3 regions of the Paenibacillus sp. IHB B 3084 genome follow, and region 3 is predicted to be linked to each of the others. Evidence: riboswitches for the same ligand, from Rfam matches in the RefSeq annotation. Region 3 holds a riboswitch; each other region holds the start of a gene.
What was found. Region 3 has a riboswitch for cyclic di-GMP ahead of ASL14_RS10015 (transglutaminase family protein). Riboswitches for the same ligand answer to the same signal wherever they lie in the genome.
Positions count from the first base shown of each region.

Region 1: it holds a riboswitch for cyclic di-GMP, as region 3 does, so the genes downstream of both, ASL14_RS05915 (glycosyl hydrolase) here and ASL14_RS10015 (transglutaminase family protein) in region 3, are expected to answer to the same signal.
Region 2: it holds a riboswitch for cyclic di-GMP, as region 3 does, so the genes downstream of both, ASL14_RS28925 (condensation domain-containing protein) here and ASL14_RS10015 (transglutaminase family protein) in region 3, are expected to answer to the same signal.

Region 1 covers NZ_CP013203.1:1,259,671-1,264,352, reverse strand. Annotated here, with positions in the region: gene ASL14_RS05920 (sugar phosphate nucleotidyltransferase) at 618-1,994, shown strand; cyclic di-GMP riboswitch class I at 2,149-2,229, shown strand; gene ASL14_RS05915 (glycosyl hydrolase) at 2,210-3,835, shown strand; gene ASL14_RS05910 (PD-(D/E)XK nuclease family protein) at 3,885-4,682, shown strand, end outside.
Region 2 covers NZ_CP013206.1:32,214-36,895, reverse strand. Annotated here, with positions in the region: gene ASL14_RS26505 (type IA DNA topoisomerase) at 1-262, shown strand, start outside; gene ASL14_RS26500 (aldo/keto reductase) at 621-1,631, shown strand; cyclic di-GMP riboswitch class I at 2,377-2,466, shown strand; partial or broken gene ASL14_RS28925 (condensation domain-containing protein) at 2,598-3,892, shown strand; gene ASL14_RS28685 (non-ribosomal peptide synthetase) at 3,887-4,682, shown strand, end outside.
Region 3 covers NZ_CP013203.1:2,133,548-2,138,229, reverse strand. Annotated here, with positions in the region: gene ASL14_RS10025 (collagen binding domain-containing protein) at 1-408, opposite strand, end outside; gene ASL14_RS10020 (class D sortase) at 624-1,250, opposite strand; gene ASL14_RS10015 (transglutaminase family protein) at 1,643-2,449, opposite strand; cyclic di-GMP riboswitch class I at 2,463-2,544, opposite strand; cyclic di-GMP riboswitch class I at 2,587-2,667, opposite strand; gene ASL14_RS10010 (AraC family transcriptional regulator) at 2,766-3,653, opposite strand; gene ASL14_RS10005 (DUF445 domain-containing protein) at 4,292-4,682, shown strand, end outside.

The DNA of each region.
Region 1 (4,682 bases), 870 kb from region 3:
TTCTTGATTGTATAAAACATTCAAAGGTTAAAATCCGGGGATAAAGGCAAACGCTGACGCTTCTTCAGAACAATTCTGCCCGCTCCGCTGCTTTTACCGCATGGAGTCACAATTTTTAACCTCCCACCTTATGGGGGGAGGTAGGAAGGGCGTATCCGAAGGAGCGGCTCAGTGAAGCCGCTCCTTCGGAGCAAGGCTACTATGTGAATGCGCTATGCTACTCCTGTGGAGCAAGGCTATCATGTGATTACGCTATGCTGCTCCTTCCGAGCAAGGGCGTGGCAGGGCTGAACATTACTTGAAGCCTGCAAGCACGGCAGGCAAGCGCGAGTGCACGCGCGTCTTTACAGGCTGACCGGACTAATCATGTCCGGTCGTGCCTTTTGCAATACACGGTATGATCGGCATGATGCATATTTGAGTAGCGCAGGGATGGATTTGAATCTGTAGAAGCAAAGCGTTCGCCTTTGGACCGGGATTCAAACCTTTATACGATTTTATATAATCGAGTGAATCCCGGTCCAACAGCGATCGTAAGATCAAATCCATCCCGTAGCGGGCTACTCAACCGTGTACCATCCGATCACCTACCCAAATTAGAGAGGAAGTGGAGAGTTATGAAGCTCGTACTTTTGTCTGGTGGTTCCGGTAAAAGATTATGGCCTTTGTCCAACGATTCCCGTTCCAAACAATTTTTGAAGGTGCTGGAGAGTCCGGAGGGGAATTCGGAATCGATGGTGCAACGGGTGTGGAGACAACTGGGGGATAACGGCTTGTCTGAATCCTCGTTCATTGCAACAGGGAGAGCGCAGGTCGAAATGATTCAGAGTCAGGTTGGGCAGGATACGCGCATCATTGTTGAGCCGGAACGAAGAGATACCTTTCCCGCCATTGCGTTGACAGCGACCTATCTATATTCCATCGTTGGTGTTTCGCCCGATGAAATTGTTGCTATATTGCCGGTAGACCCCTATGTAGAGGATGCTTTCTTTGCTACCGTCGCCCAGTTGGAGCATACCCTTCAGGAGAGTGAAGGCAAGCTTGCGTTAATTGGGGTTGTCCCTTCTTATCCTTCTGAGAAATACGGTTACATTATACCGAAAAACGATGCTACACAAGGTAGCACAGGCTACCGTGAAGTGAGCCATTTTCAAGAGAAACCCGACCGGGAGCAGGCGGAGCGTCTGATTGAACGCAATGCTCTATGGAACTGCGGGGTTTTTGCATTCAAATTAGGTTATTTGCTTGATATCTTGGCATCCAAAGGATTGCCGCTGAACTATAAAGAAATGCAAAAGCAATATTCTTCTCTGGAAAAAATCAGCTTTGACTACGCGGTAGTCGAGAAGGAGAAGGATATCGTCGTTCTTCCGTATGATGGCTTCTGGAAGGACTTGGGTACCTGGAACACCTTGACGGAAGAAATGTCCCATCAGCAAGTGGGCAGAGGTGTAGTAACAGAGGATTGTGTCAATACGAGCCTCATCAATGAACTGGACATTCCCGTGGCGATTATTGGAACGAATGATCTGATCGTAGCTGCCAGCCCGGATGGCATCCTTGTGACTAATAAGGCAGAAAGTCCGCGCATCAAGGAAGTGCTCAAAGCACACAATCAGCGACCAATGTACGAAGAGCGCCGTTGGGGACATTATAGGGTAGTGGATTATGTAAAGTATGAAGAGGGCAATGAGGTATTGACTAAGCGAATCCGTGTGCTGCAAGGCAAAAATATCAGCTACCAACTTCATTTCAAACGGAGTGAAATTTGGACCATCATTAGCGGTGAAGCGGAAATTATTTTGAATGAAAAGCTGCACAAGGTGAAGGCTGGTGATGTGGTTCGTATTCCTGAAGGGACAAAGCATAGCATTTTGGCCGTGACTGATGTGGAATTAATCGAGGTACAGACAGGTTCTGAGCTGGTTGAAGAGGATATTGTCCGCTTTTGCATGGATTGGGATGAAATTTCCCGTCACAAGTTTATTTCATAAATATTTCGTAAAGATGAAAAAAGACTCATTTATGAAGTTATTTAGCCCAAACTGTCGAAAATACACGAAAATCTGTAAATTCAATGAACATGACCTATTAAATTTTGGTAAAAAAAAGTCGATACTTAGGGATAAGAAGGAATCCAAACTCCTTCCACGATAAACGCAGCCCTGTTGAAAGGCAGGTACGCAAAGCTAAAGGGCCTTCCGTAAGGATGGCAGCCTGGCTACCGAAAGGAAGAGCGAGAGTGAGCCCCTATTTTACCCCTGTGAATCGATGGATACGCAGTGTACTCCCCGTTGTTATGCTTTTTTCTTTGTTGCCCGTCGGCTTTGGTGAATCTCTGTCCGTGGCGAATGCTGCCACATTACAGCCTGTTAATTCGGACGCTTCTGCTGAGGCCCGTGAACTATACAGCTATTTGATCAGCATCTCGGGGAAAAAAATGGTCACAGGTCAACATGATTATTTGGAAAGTCCGGATGAATTAAGCAACAAGGTCCAAAAAATCAGTAAGGCGTATGCTGGTGTACATGGCTACGAGATGGGAGCCATCTCCAGCCAGTCCGCCGCTACGGAGGCAGCACAACGTAAAAATCTCGTCGATAGCGCTATACGTTGGAGTAGAGATGGCGGCATAGTTACGATGACTTATCATGAACCGTTGCCGGGCAAGCCACTGACTTGGGCCAATGTGCAGGCGAAAGTAAGCCAGGCGGAGTTCAATAAATACGTGACGCCGGGCACTACGCAGTATAATCTTCTCATTGCCGATCTGGATAAGGTCGCTATATCGTTAAAGCAGCTTCGTGATGCGGGTGTTCCGGTATTATGGAGACCTTACCACGAAATGAACGGCGACTGGTTCTGGTGGGGAAACAAGAACAATTTCAATCAGCTATGGAATATCATGTATGACCGTTTTGTAAACACGCATCAACTGAACAATCTGCTGTGGGTATGGAGTCCGAATGCACCTAGTTCGTACACCGTCCCATATACCCCGAAATATCCGGGGGATGACAAGGTGGATATCTTGGCTGTAGACATTTACAACAATGATTTTAAGCAAAGCCATTACGAAGGACTGCTCGGACTGGCACGAAATAAGCCGATTGCCATTGGGGAACACGGTGAGATGCCGAGTCCCGAGGTCATGCAGGCTCAGCCCAAATGGGTGTATTCCATGACTTGGGGCAAGATGCTGACCGAAAATAACACGACGGATCAGATTCAGGATTATATGAATAATTCGAAGAGCTTGACGCGGGATGACGTGAAAAAAGGGTTGGCTGCGATGAAACTACCTGAGGTGGAGTCACCGACCGTACCGGACACGGGGCAAAACGGCTCGACTCCGGCTCCGCCAGTGGTAAGCAAACCAGCCCCGCCTTCCGTTCCGAATATGGTCTATGCGAACGGGCTGCGGGGTGAATATTTTAACAGCATGAATCTGGACGGCACCACTGTTTTGGTTCGCACAGATAGTAAGCTGGATTATAACTGGCGCGCCGCCTCGCCTGATCCCAAGGTGGAGGCTGGTCAATTCTCGGTCCGCTGGACGGGCAAAATCAAGCCGCAATATAGTGAGACCTATACGTTTACCACGATATCCGATGATGGTATTCGTGTATGGATAGACGGCAAGCTGATTATTGATAGTTGGTTCAAACAAAGCTGGACTGAACGCAAGGGCAGCATTACCTTGCAAGCAGGAAAAATAGCAGATTTGAAGGTTGAATATTATGATGAAAAAGGCGACGCAATGGCACGTCTGATGTGGGAAAGTCAGCATGAAGCGAAAGCGGTAATTCCCGGCAACGCTTTGTTTCTTCCTTGATATATACTCTTTCCCCGCCAAAAATTTTGAGGAGAGAGGGTGGAGCACAATGATGAAAAAATGGTTGACCCAAAGGTATATAGTAGTATTGGCCGGGCTACTGGGGGTCGCAGCTATAGCGATGATCGCCTGGTTTATTCATACGCCTCCAAAGAGTGAAGAACTTCAGACGGATAAAGTAGCGGCGGCCAGTCCGGTATGGAAGCTTGGTCAGCGGGATGACTCTTCAGCAGAATTTAAGGGTGTAGTCGGTAAGGACAATGTCAATATTTCTGCGGCCTCTACTGAGTCGTCTGCTAAAGGAACATCGTCAGCGATGTCCGTAGCAGGAAGTACAACGGCTCCGGTATTGCTCAGCAGTGATGATATTCCTCCCGGTCTAAATGCGTCCACGAATCCTGAGCTGTCACTTCAGTACAAGCTCGATCAGGTTCCTCCGAACGGGATGATATTCCGTGTACGGATTTTGGATGCGGGCAAAGCCGTTCCTCAAATGGTTGTATTTTCAAATCATCAGTTGTCCGGTATCATTCAGATTGCCGGGGTTGCCGGTACAGGCAGTGCATATAATTTCAAAAGCAATTACGAGATGTATATACCTAAAGAGCAATTGCAAAGCGGTGTTAACGTACTCAAGCTAAAGACAGCGCGCTGCCTATACTGCTCCTCTGCTGAAGATAAAAATGTGTGGTGGACTTGGGATGACTTGAGCTTGGAGACGTTAGCTTTACCTGCAACCGAGCCGATACACGGTAAATATATACTGACCGGAACGAATGTTAATAATAAAGAATTTTATTATGATGAGGGTGCAGTTAAACATTTACCATATGTTCTCAAATGGCTG
Region 2 (4,682 bases), on a different replicon from region 3:
CTGCCCGCGGTCGAATTGCGGCGGGAGCATTATCGAAGGCCGCAAAGGATATGGATGCAGCCACTACAAGCAGGGCTGTGGCTTTGTCGTCTGGAAGGAATATGCTGGCAAGCAGATTACGGAAACGATGCTCAAGTCTCTGTTGACGAAGGGACAGACACAGCTGCTATCTTTTAAGCGTAAAGATGGTTCGACCGTCAAAGCAAGAATTGTTCTGAATGAACCAGGTACAGGGCAACTTAGCGTTCGTGAGGAAAACTGATACAGGTACAGAGTATGATTTTCGACAGATTGAAAAAGAAGGCCTTTTCTAGCTGCCATCAGATGATTTCTGAATTCATCAGGAGTCATCTTTTTTTATGTCCCGTACACCAAAATTCCCCATAAGAGATGCTTTTATAACATTTTATTAAACATTTGTAAGCTTCCAACCGATAAAACAAATAAGGGTTATGCAAAAGCATTTTTTTAAGGTAGTTTATAAAGCAGACTCTATGCATAGCGTTCAAAAAACTTTCCATAGCGGACTGTGCAAATCAGGAAGAAAAGTTGATGTGCTTTAAAACGTGAAGGCAATCGTTTCACATGAAAACTTTTTTACGGGAGATGATGGAAGGATCGTGGAAGAGAAAACGGTAAATGTGGCAGATTCACTGCAATTACGTAAGCTGGGCAACTCGGATTTAAAGCTGTCACCGCTGGGGCTTGGGTGTTGGCAGTTCAGCAATGGAAAAGGGATAGTCGGGAAATTCTGGCCAGTGCTGCGGCGGGAGGATATACGGCAAATCGTTCAGACCAGTTTAGAAGGTGGAGTTAATTGGTTTGATACCGCCGAAGCATACGGTGGCGGACAGTCTGAGCAGCTACTGGCCGGCACGCTGAATGAGATCGGAGGACCGCTCGCGGAACAGGCGAATATCGCTACGAAATGGTGGCCGGCCTTTCGGACCGCAGGCAGTATCACAGCAACGATTGATGAACGTATTCGCCATTTGGATCAACGGACGATTCATCTCTACCAGGTGCATTCGCCTTACTCCTTTGCTTCGGTTGGCGCCGTGATGAATGCGATGGCTAAACTGGTTGGGCAAGGAAAGATTAAATATGTGGGCGTAAGCAACTTTTCCGCGCAACAAATACGTGAAGCCGATCGTGTGCTGCGTGAGCACGGCCTTCGCCTAGTTTCGAATCAAGTGAAATACAGCCTACTCGACCGGAGAATCGAACAGAACGGAATTCTGGACACGGCTAAAGAGCTTGGCGTGGCGATCATCGCATATTCTCCGCTAATGCAGGGGATCTTAAGTGGAAAATTCCATAATAATCCTTCTCTGGTCAAGTCGATCAAGGGTCCGCGCAAGTGGACGACGGCATTCCGGGATTCGGGGCTGCGGAGATCGAAGCCACTAATTGAAACATTGGAACAGCTGGCTCAACAATATAACGTGACGCCAACGCAGATTGCCCTGAATTGGCTGATTAACGCTCACGGAGAGAACGTATTTGCGATACCTGGGGCTTCAAAAGTACATCATGCTGTGGAAAATGTGAAGGCGATGCAGTTTACCTTGACAGCCGGTGAGATTGAGATGGTCAGCCACGTTTCCAACCAAGTGCTGAGATCAAAGTGATCATGGCTCAAATAGTGGAATATTCCGTTGGAAAATGAACTTCGCCGGTATGCTGTCTAACACCTCCATGACTAGGACGATATTGTCCATGTGCGCTCCTTAACTCTTGGTTGACATTAATGCTTCGTTCGCAGGCGGAAGAATGGCATGCTTCTTCCTTGATAAAGGTTAGGCGCGACATTTCTTGCAAGGACATTCTTTTCTTCGGGGTGCTACGCTTTGTGACTAGACCTTGGATATATCCTCCGCAGTAAGCTTACTTGTTCTTAATCAGTTGTGGAGGGGGTTCCCTCTTGTTTTCCTGGTTTGATTTTGGCTTTCTCCTAAAAATGTTGGAAAAAGCACGTTTTACTCTTCCGAAGTTGCACTCCAACTGTCCTTCACTCCCCGTGTACACTCACGTCGCTATTTTCGGCGAAACATCGAATGCGAGAGAAGCTTTGGAACGTCATTTTTTAGGTGGATCACAAATCCATCATTTTTTAAAAAAAAGCTAAGCCGCTAAAGTTGTGCAGATTGTTATTTCTGAATCTTGGGGGATGAGAGAAATTAAGTAAAATGAACTGGAGTTGTCGGATGACAGGAATTTAGTGGCTTGCTGAAGTATTTTAATCAGCAGCTAACAACGTATTGTAAAACTATATAAAGGTAAATGTTTTGAGAACTCAAGGTCAGCTCCTACCGAATGTAGAAGGAAGAAGCATAAGAGCATGCTCAAAAGATCTAAAAAATATACGAATGTATTTCCCGTTAATCGTAAACACCTCGAAAGTGGTGGACACAAAGCCATGGGTCTAAAGCTGGATTAAACAGCCATGATTGCCAGGTTGCCGAAGGAAACCGGGCAAAGTCTGCTGTCTGTTCCTGTGCTTTTTATATGGGAACAGGCTTCTTTTATTTGTAGCGGAAATGATTTGGGCATACGGAGTAGAACGCATGAAATGATTAACAACAGGAGGGGATTTTATGCAAACAAGTGTAATAAGTGTCAAGGAGTATCCGTTAAGTTCCTATCAGAAAGATATATGGTTCGAACAGTGCATGTACCCTGGAAAACCTATTTACAATATCGGTGGGTATGTTGAGGTTAAAGGAAACCTGAATACGGCTATCATTAGGCAGTCCATGCAGTTATTAATCAGGCAAAATGATTCCCTCAGTGCCCGTTTATTGATAAAAAGGGAGAGCCTTATTTAACATTTTTGCCGGAAACTGACTATGAAGTTCCGTTTCATGATTTTTCGGTAAAGGAAAATCCAAACTCTTTTTGCATCAACTGGATGAAAAAAGAGTTTTTAAAGCCTTTTCAACCAGAGGACCTCTATTTTCAATTTGTTTTGTTGAAAGGTGCCCCGAACACATACTTCATTTTACTTAAAGTTCATCATTTGGTGATCGATGGATGGGGATTTGCTCTCTTAATCAGTCAATTGTTTGACAATTACAATAAATTGGTGCAAGGAATTGGCGAAATGAACAGAACGGTCTATTCCTATGCTGATTTTATTTCTGATAATCAGAATTATCTGAATTCTCCGGCCTTTTTAAAAGACAGGGCGTTCTGGCAGAACAAATATCTGACCATTCCCGAGCCTCTGTTGAGCAGAGGCATGGATACCGATGATGGTGACGGCGATTCCGTTTGGAGTGATCGGCGAACCTTAACTATAAACAAGGCGTTATACAATCAAATGATTGAATTTTGCAAAGAGGAAGGATGCTCGTCGTTCCACTATTTTTTAGGCATACTGTTCCTGTATTTCAGCAAGATTTGCAATCGGAACGAAATGGTGATCGGCGTCCCGGTTTTTAATCGGAGCAAAGCTAAATATAAGCAGACTATGGGACATTTCGCCAACGTGCTGCCGCTGCGGATCAGTCCCGAGAAAGATATAAGCTTCAAAGAACTGATTAAGAGCATCAAACGTGAGCTTATGCAATGCTATCGTCATCAGAAAATGTCTTTCGGTGAAATTTACCGGGCGGTTTACGAGAATAGCAATGAGAAAGGCAAACTGTTTGATATATCGCTTTCTTTCGAAGAACAGGAAACGAGAGAAGCATTGATCGGCGCAGCATGCCGGATTGTAAGTATGCCGCATCATCATGAAAGAAATGCACTCAATCTCCTGATATGGGGACAAGAAGGTGAAGCGGATGTAGCCGTTAATTTTGACTATCAGATACAGGCTTTTGAAAGATTCATCCCCATTGAGAACGTTATCTCCCACTTTGAATATTTATTTGCTCAAGTCATGGAGCAAAGTGAAACTCTTATTTCGCAAATCGAAATCGTGCCAGAGGAAGAAAGGAGTACGCTAGTTCGCGGCTTTAACCATACGGAGGTGGAATATCCGAAGGATCAAACGATCCACGGGTTGTTTGAGGAACGAGCGGAGCAAAGAGCGGATCACCTGGCTTTGGTCTGGGGAGAGCAAACGCTGACCTACCGGGAGCTGAACGAGCAGGCGAATCGGCTGGCCATTGTCTTGAGAGAGCGTGGAGTGAAGCCGAACGATATCATCGCCATCATGGCGGAGCGTTCCATGGAAATGGTCATAGGCATCCTGGGAACACTCAAAGCGGGCGGCGCCTACCTGCCAATAGATCCGAATTATCCGGAGGAACGGATTCACTACATGCTGGAGGACAGCGGCGCGTCCATTGTACTGACGCAAAAGCATCTCCGGGACAAGCTCACCTATCACGGGGCAATCATGGACTTGGATGACGAAAGCCTGAAGTATATAGAGCTAGACCGTGCCAATCCGGAGCCTGTTAACACTCCGGAGGATTTGGCTTATATTATCTATACCTCGGGATCTACGGGGAAACCCAAAGGGGTCATGGTAGAACACCGGGGAATCATCAACCTCCAGCATTTCTTCCAGGAAAAATGGGGCGTGGATGGATCGGACCGGATGCTGCAATTTGCCAGCAGCTCGTTTGATGCCTCGGTTTGGGAAATGTTCACGATTTTGCTGGGAGGTGGAACGCTGTATCTGGTTTCGCGGGATATTATTAATAATCTGAATGAATTTGCACGCTTCA
Region 3 (4,682 bases):
GTACGTATTGTTGGGAAGCTCCCAGTCATAAATGAGATGGACTGCATCATCAATGTCCAAGCGACTATCGGGATTGTATACCGCATCAATCACTTGACCGGTCGCATCGGTCAGGGTAAGTTTCGTTAAAATACTCGCTTGAGCAGCTTCTTCAGAATTTGTGGTGGCCGCTGCTTGAACAACAGGAGCTGGTAGGGAAGGAGGCATCTGTTGTTCTGGTGCTATGACTGGTTCTGTTTCGGGTACTACGATATCATATACATCTTTTGTAACGGTTTGCCCTGTCTCGCTTCCAGCAATCTCCGGCTGATCCGGGGCAGGGATTTGAGCATAAGCTTGTGTGATGCCAAAAAAGCTTTGTAAAATGAGTAATAATGCAATAATCGTTACATTCCATTTTTTTCTCATACTCTATTTAAGTCTCCTTGTCTAAAGATTACTGTATAAAGATTACTGTATATTGTATTCATGTCGGGGCGTTTATAGCATCCCTCCTTCTTTCCCGGAAGTAATATATTCAACGGACTAAGAGTCTGTCCAATGAAATAGAGATAACCCCTAACGCTGCAAATTAAGTAAATCTGAGCAGCAAGGGTGTTCGGATATGGCGAACAGATCCAGCTTTAGGTGCTTTGTCGGGCCTGAACAATGAGGCGATGTGTCGGATTTACAAGAGGGTCACATGTAATTAATGTGAGCAGCTTTTGACTTTCAAAGCTTTTTAGAACGGAGACGTCTGTAGGATCGACAATCGAAATTTTATAGACTGTATAACTATATTGTTCACCCTTGGTATTAATAATGATTTTATCTCCAATCTTTACCTCGTTCAGCCGATTAAATAAACGTCCTGCTGTACGCGCACGGTGGGCTGCTATGGCGGCGTTTCCTGTCTGACCCAGAGCTGCCGTTTCCGACATATGTACAGATGCGTGCTTCATATTATCCTGAGTTGCACCCTCCAGCACAGGAAGCTTCAAATCAATACGATTAATCCTAATGGTGGCAATGGGGAGTTGCTTAGGGTCTGGTTCATTTGCGGGTACCGAAGGACCTCGTGTGGTTTCGATGCCCGTGTTATCTCCAAGCTTGCTGGACAAGCGCTTATAGCCGTCGATAATGCTAGGGTTCAGTACGTCTGCCTCTTTCAAAAGCTCGCTCTGCTTCCGATCTTCGCTCCATTCATTGGCTTTAGGAAACAAAATAATGAGTATTCCCAAGGCGATGAACAAGTATGATAGCTTACGCAATCTAAAAAACCTCCCTAACTTATGTAAGGTGTATCACATACTGATTTTAAAAATCCTCCCTTTCCCATTTAGTGTAGTCTGAGAAAGGATGCAGGTGTAGATTCAGGCACAATGCTATCTAATACCGGGTTTACATCATCCACAGCCTTCACTTTAATGGCCCAGTCATCTTGTTTTTGCCGTTAGCTTTTCCTTGTTTACTTATTGGGGGCCCAGACACGGGTTTGATGTTGACGATGGATATTTGTTCTTGTCCCGGAATTAGTATATTCAACACGATAGGTTTTAAATGACTGACTAGGTATACAATACCTTCCGTATCTCAACAATTTCTCAACAAGAATAGAAAAAAGCCCTGATCGCAGTGATCAGGGCTTTCTAAAAAAAAAAAATTAATACTGCTTTGTTTTTGTGTATTTGGAGGGTTCTTTGACCATTGCAAACTTCTGTTTTCCGCTTTTTAGAGCGGCATCTACTGTAGTGTCGATGATAACCCATTGATTGTTGATATTGACTTCATTCCAGGCGTGGTAAGTATTCACATAGGAGGATTCGCCCATAACCAACTTCGTTGGAACATCCACACTTCGAAGCATGGCGGCGAACAGTGAAGCGTATCCATAGCAAATATCTTTTTGCGAAACTAGTGTACGATCAATTTGTGGAAGATAGTCGGGTGATAAGGAAAAGGGCTGGTTGGAATCGTATTTAATATGACTAATGACATACTCGTAAATACGTTTCACCTTTTCATCATCTGTCGTTGCACCCTTGGTTAATTCCTTGGCTTTCCGAATCGCCTGATTCGTATCGTTCCAGTCAATATTTTGAATAGAATTGAGGTATATGGTTTTACTGTCATTCAAATTTAACTGGACCGTTTCTTCACCTATCACTTTATACTGATTGCCAGTTAGCTGTTCCAATAAACGAATGTTATAATTGCCATTGCCCATTTGAAGAGCGAATGCTTCCTCAGGTTTGCTCGAATTCAGATAATAAGAGTATTTCTCCGCATCCTTGGTAATTACGATCTTGGTTTTGACATTGGACTTGACAGGATAACGTATATTAACAATACCGTGGTTTACGTTGTTTTGATTCAGCCATACCTGACTTTCGGCAGCAAATGCTGTCGTATGTAGGGGGATGGATAATAAAAATACTAAAATTAGTAAAAAAGACGACCTTTTCCTCATAGAAAAACTTCCTTTCGGCGGCCAGGCTGCCATCTTAAAAAGAAGGCCCTATAGCTTTGCGTCCCTGCCTTTCGACAGGTTTGCTATTATCGTATAAAGTTTTTCAGGAAAAAAAGAAACGACAAAAAGCCTCTCCAACCGGTAGCTGGCTGCCATCTTAAAAAGAAGGCCCTGTAGCTTTGCGTCCCCGCCTTTCGACAGGTTTGCCATTTATCCTGAACAGTCTATATCTATCATTCTATCAGTTGGGCTTCCGATCAGGCAAGCACAATCTCAGATTTTTCTCTGTTTTTCGACAAAGTCGCGATAGATGAGTTTATAGTTTAGTTCGATTCCCCCATTTTTTGCGGAAGGAATGCGGTGTTTCTCCTATATGTTCCTTGAATAGGTTGATAAAATGGCTGGTGTTAGGAATACCTACAAACCTTGCGATATCCACAATGGATTCGTCACTGGTTTTAAGCCAGCCTTGAGCCGCTGTGATGCGGACATTAATGAGATAATCGATAGGAGAAAATCCGATCTGTTTCTTGAAGTTTTTAGCGAGATTGAATTTGTTTAACTCAAACATGTCTGCCAGCGAATCCAGCGTAATTCGTTCACTGTAGGAGCAATCCAAATATTGCTGAACCTTGCGTACCTCGGTGATCGTATCCGGGTTTACATACGGATGATCGTAGGGGTGCTGCAAAATATTTGTCAGCAACTCACCGATGAGTCTGGATGTAAACAGCTCTGCAGTAAGAGTTCTATCAGATTGTACGCATAGCAGGGAACGCAGCTTGTCCAATATGGTGCATGGATCGTTGAGTGATATTACAGGCTTGTTGTGCTTGGCAAATTGATCATAGAAATTGTCGATCAGATTACCGTACACATTTACACTGATAAACTCCCATGCTTCATGACCAGCGGTGCTGTATTGTACGTATTCCTCACAATTAACGAAAAACATATCATGAGGCTTCAATATGTATTTTTTCTCCCGGTATAGCAATTCCCCTTGTCCTGATATCGTAAAAACGAGCAGAAACGAGGTGAGTTCCTTCCGTTCCATGGCATAAGCAGATGTTTTTTTGAAATAACCTATTTCCTGTATATAAAAAAGGGATCGCTTAGCAAAAGCGGAGGGAGTACGTGCAATGACGACTGGATCGCTGCTCCAAAAGGTCCCATTCACGTTGTTTTTTTGGTCTGTTGTCATATCCAATTCCTTTACAAAAGATCAAATTTATCGAGCTAATCGCTGTTTGTTTAACAAATAAAATGGTGGTTTACACATGATTTCCTATTTATACGGTTTTATTTTATCACATCACATATATGCATGTAGCAAATTATATTTTAAATTATTTCCCATTCGAATTCAGGTGTACTATTATGGTGAAAACAGCCTTGTTCCCTCTATTTTTTTAACTCATTCCTCCAAACGAAAAAGTTAAATTATGTTGAAAAAATTCGAAGATTCCATGGGTTCAATTCATTTCTGGAATAAAATCCAGTAAAGGATGCTAAAGGTATTCTATGCCCATTCCACCTTCCAACACGCATATCCTTTCGTTTTGAAAAAAATGGGTCTTTGTTCTAGCGAAATAGTTCATTAGGCTTATCATGGAGAAAATTAGATTGGGTCCAATGTTGTGATTTTGTTCACAAATATGTAGACGCACAAGGGGGATATATGAACTCTTTTTATGCTGATTAGTGTACTGTAAATATATTCAATAATATGATAAATGAAATAGAGTGCCTTTAGCTTTGGAATTCATACGGGCAATGATATGATGGGTAATACAGATATAGGGCTTTACTTACTCGACAGTCAGTTTGGAGGATTATAGGATGGGAAAACCAAAAAATACGAAAACCGCAGCGGCTTGGTCGCTGGTTGTTCTGGGAGCGGGCTTTGCAGCTACGTTGCCTTTTCAGCAATATGGCTGGGTTCGTTTGTTAGCAGGTGCTTTTGAGGCCGGACTTGTCGGAGGATTGGCGGACTGGTTCGCCGTCACCGCATTGTTCCGTCATCCGTTGGGCATTCCGATTCCGCATACGGCACTTCTCTCCAAAAACAGGGACAAGCTCACGAATGCACTGGTGAGTACGGTGGAAAATAACTTGCTGGGCAAAGACAGTATCGCATCTAAAATTTCCGATATTCGGCTGGCTGATCTGATGCTGGGCGGTGTGGAAAAGGGCTTGCGCACGCCGGAAGCGGCCGCATCCATAGATGTTC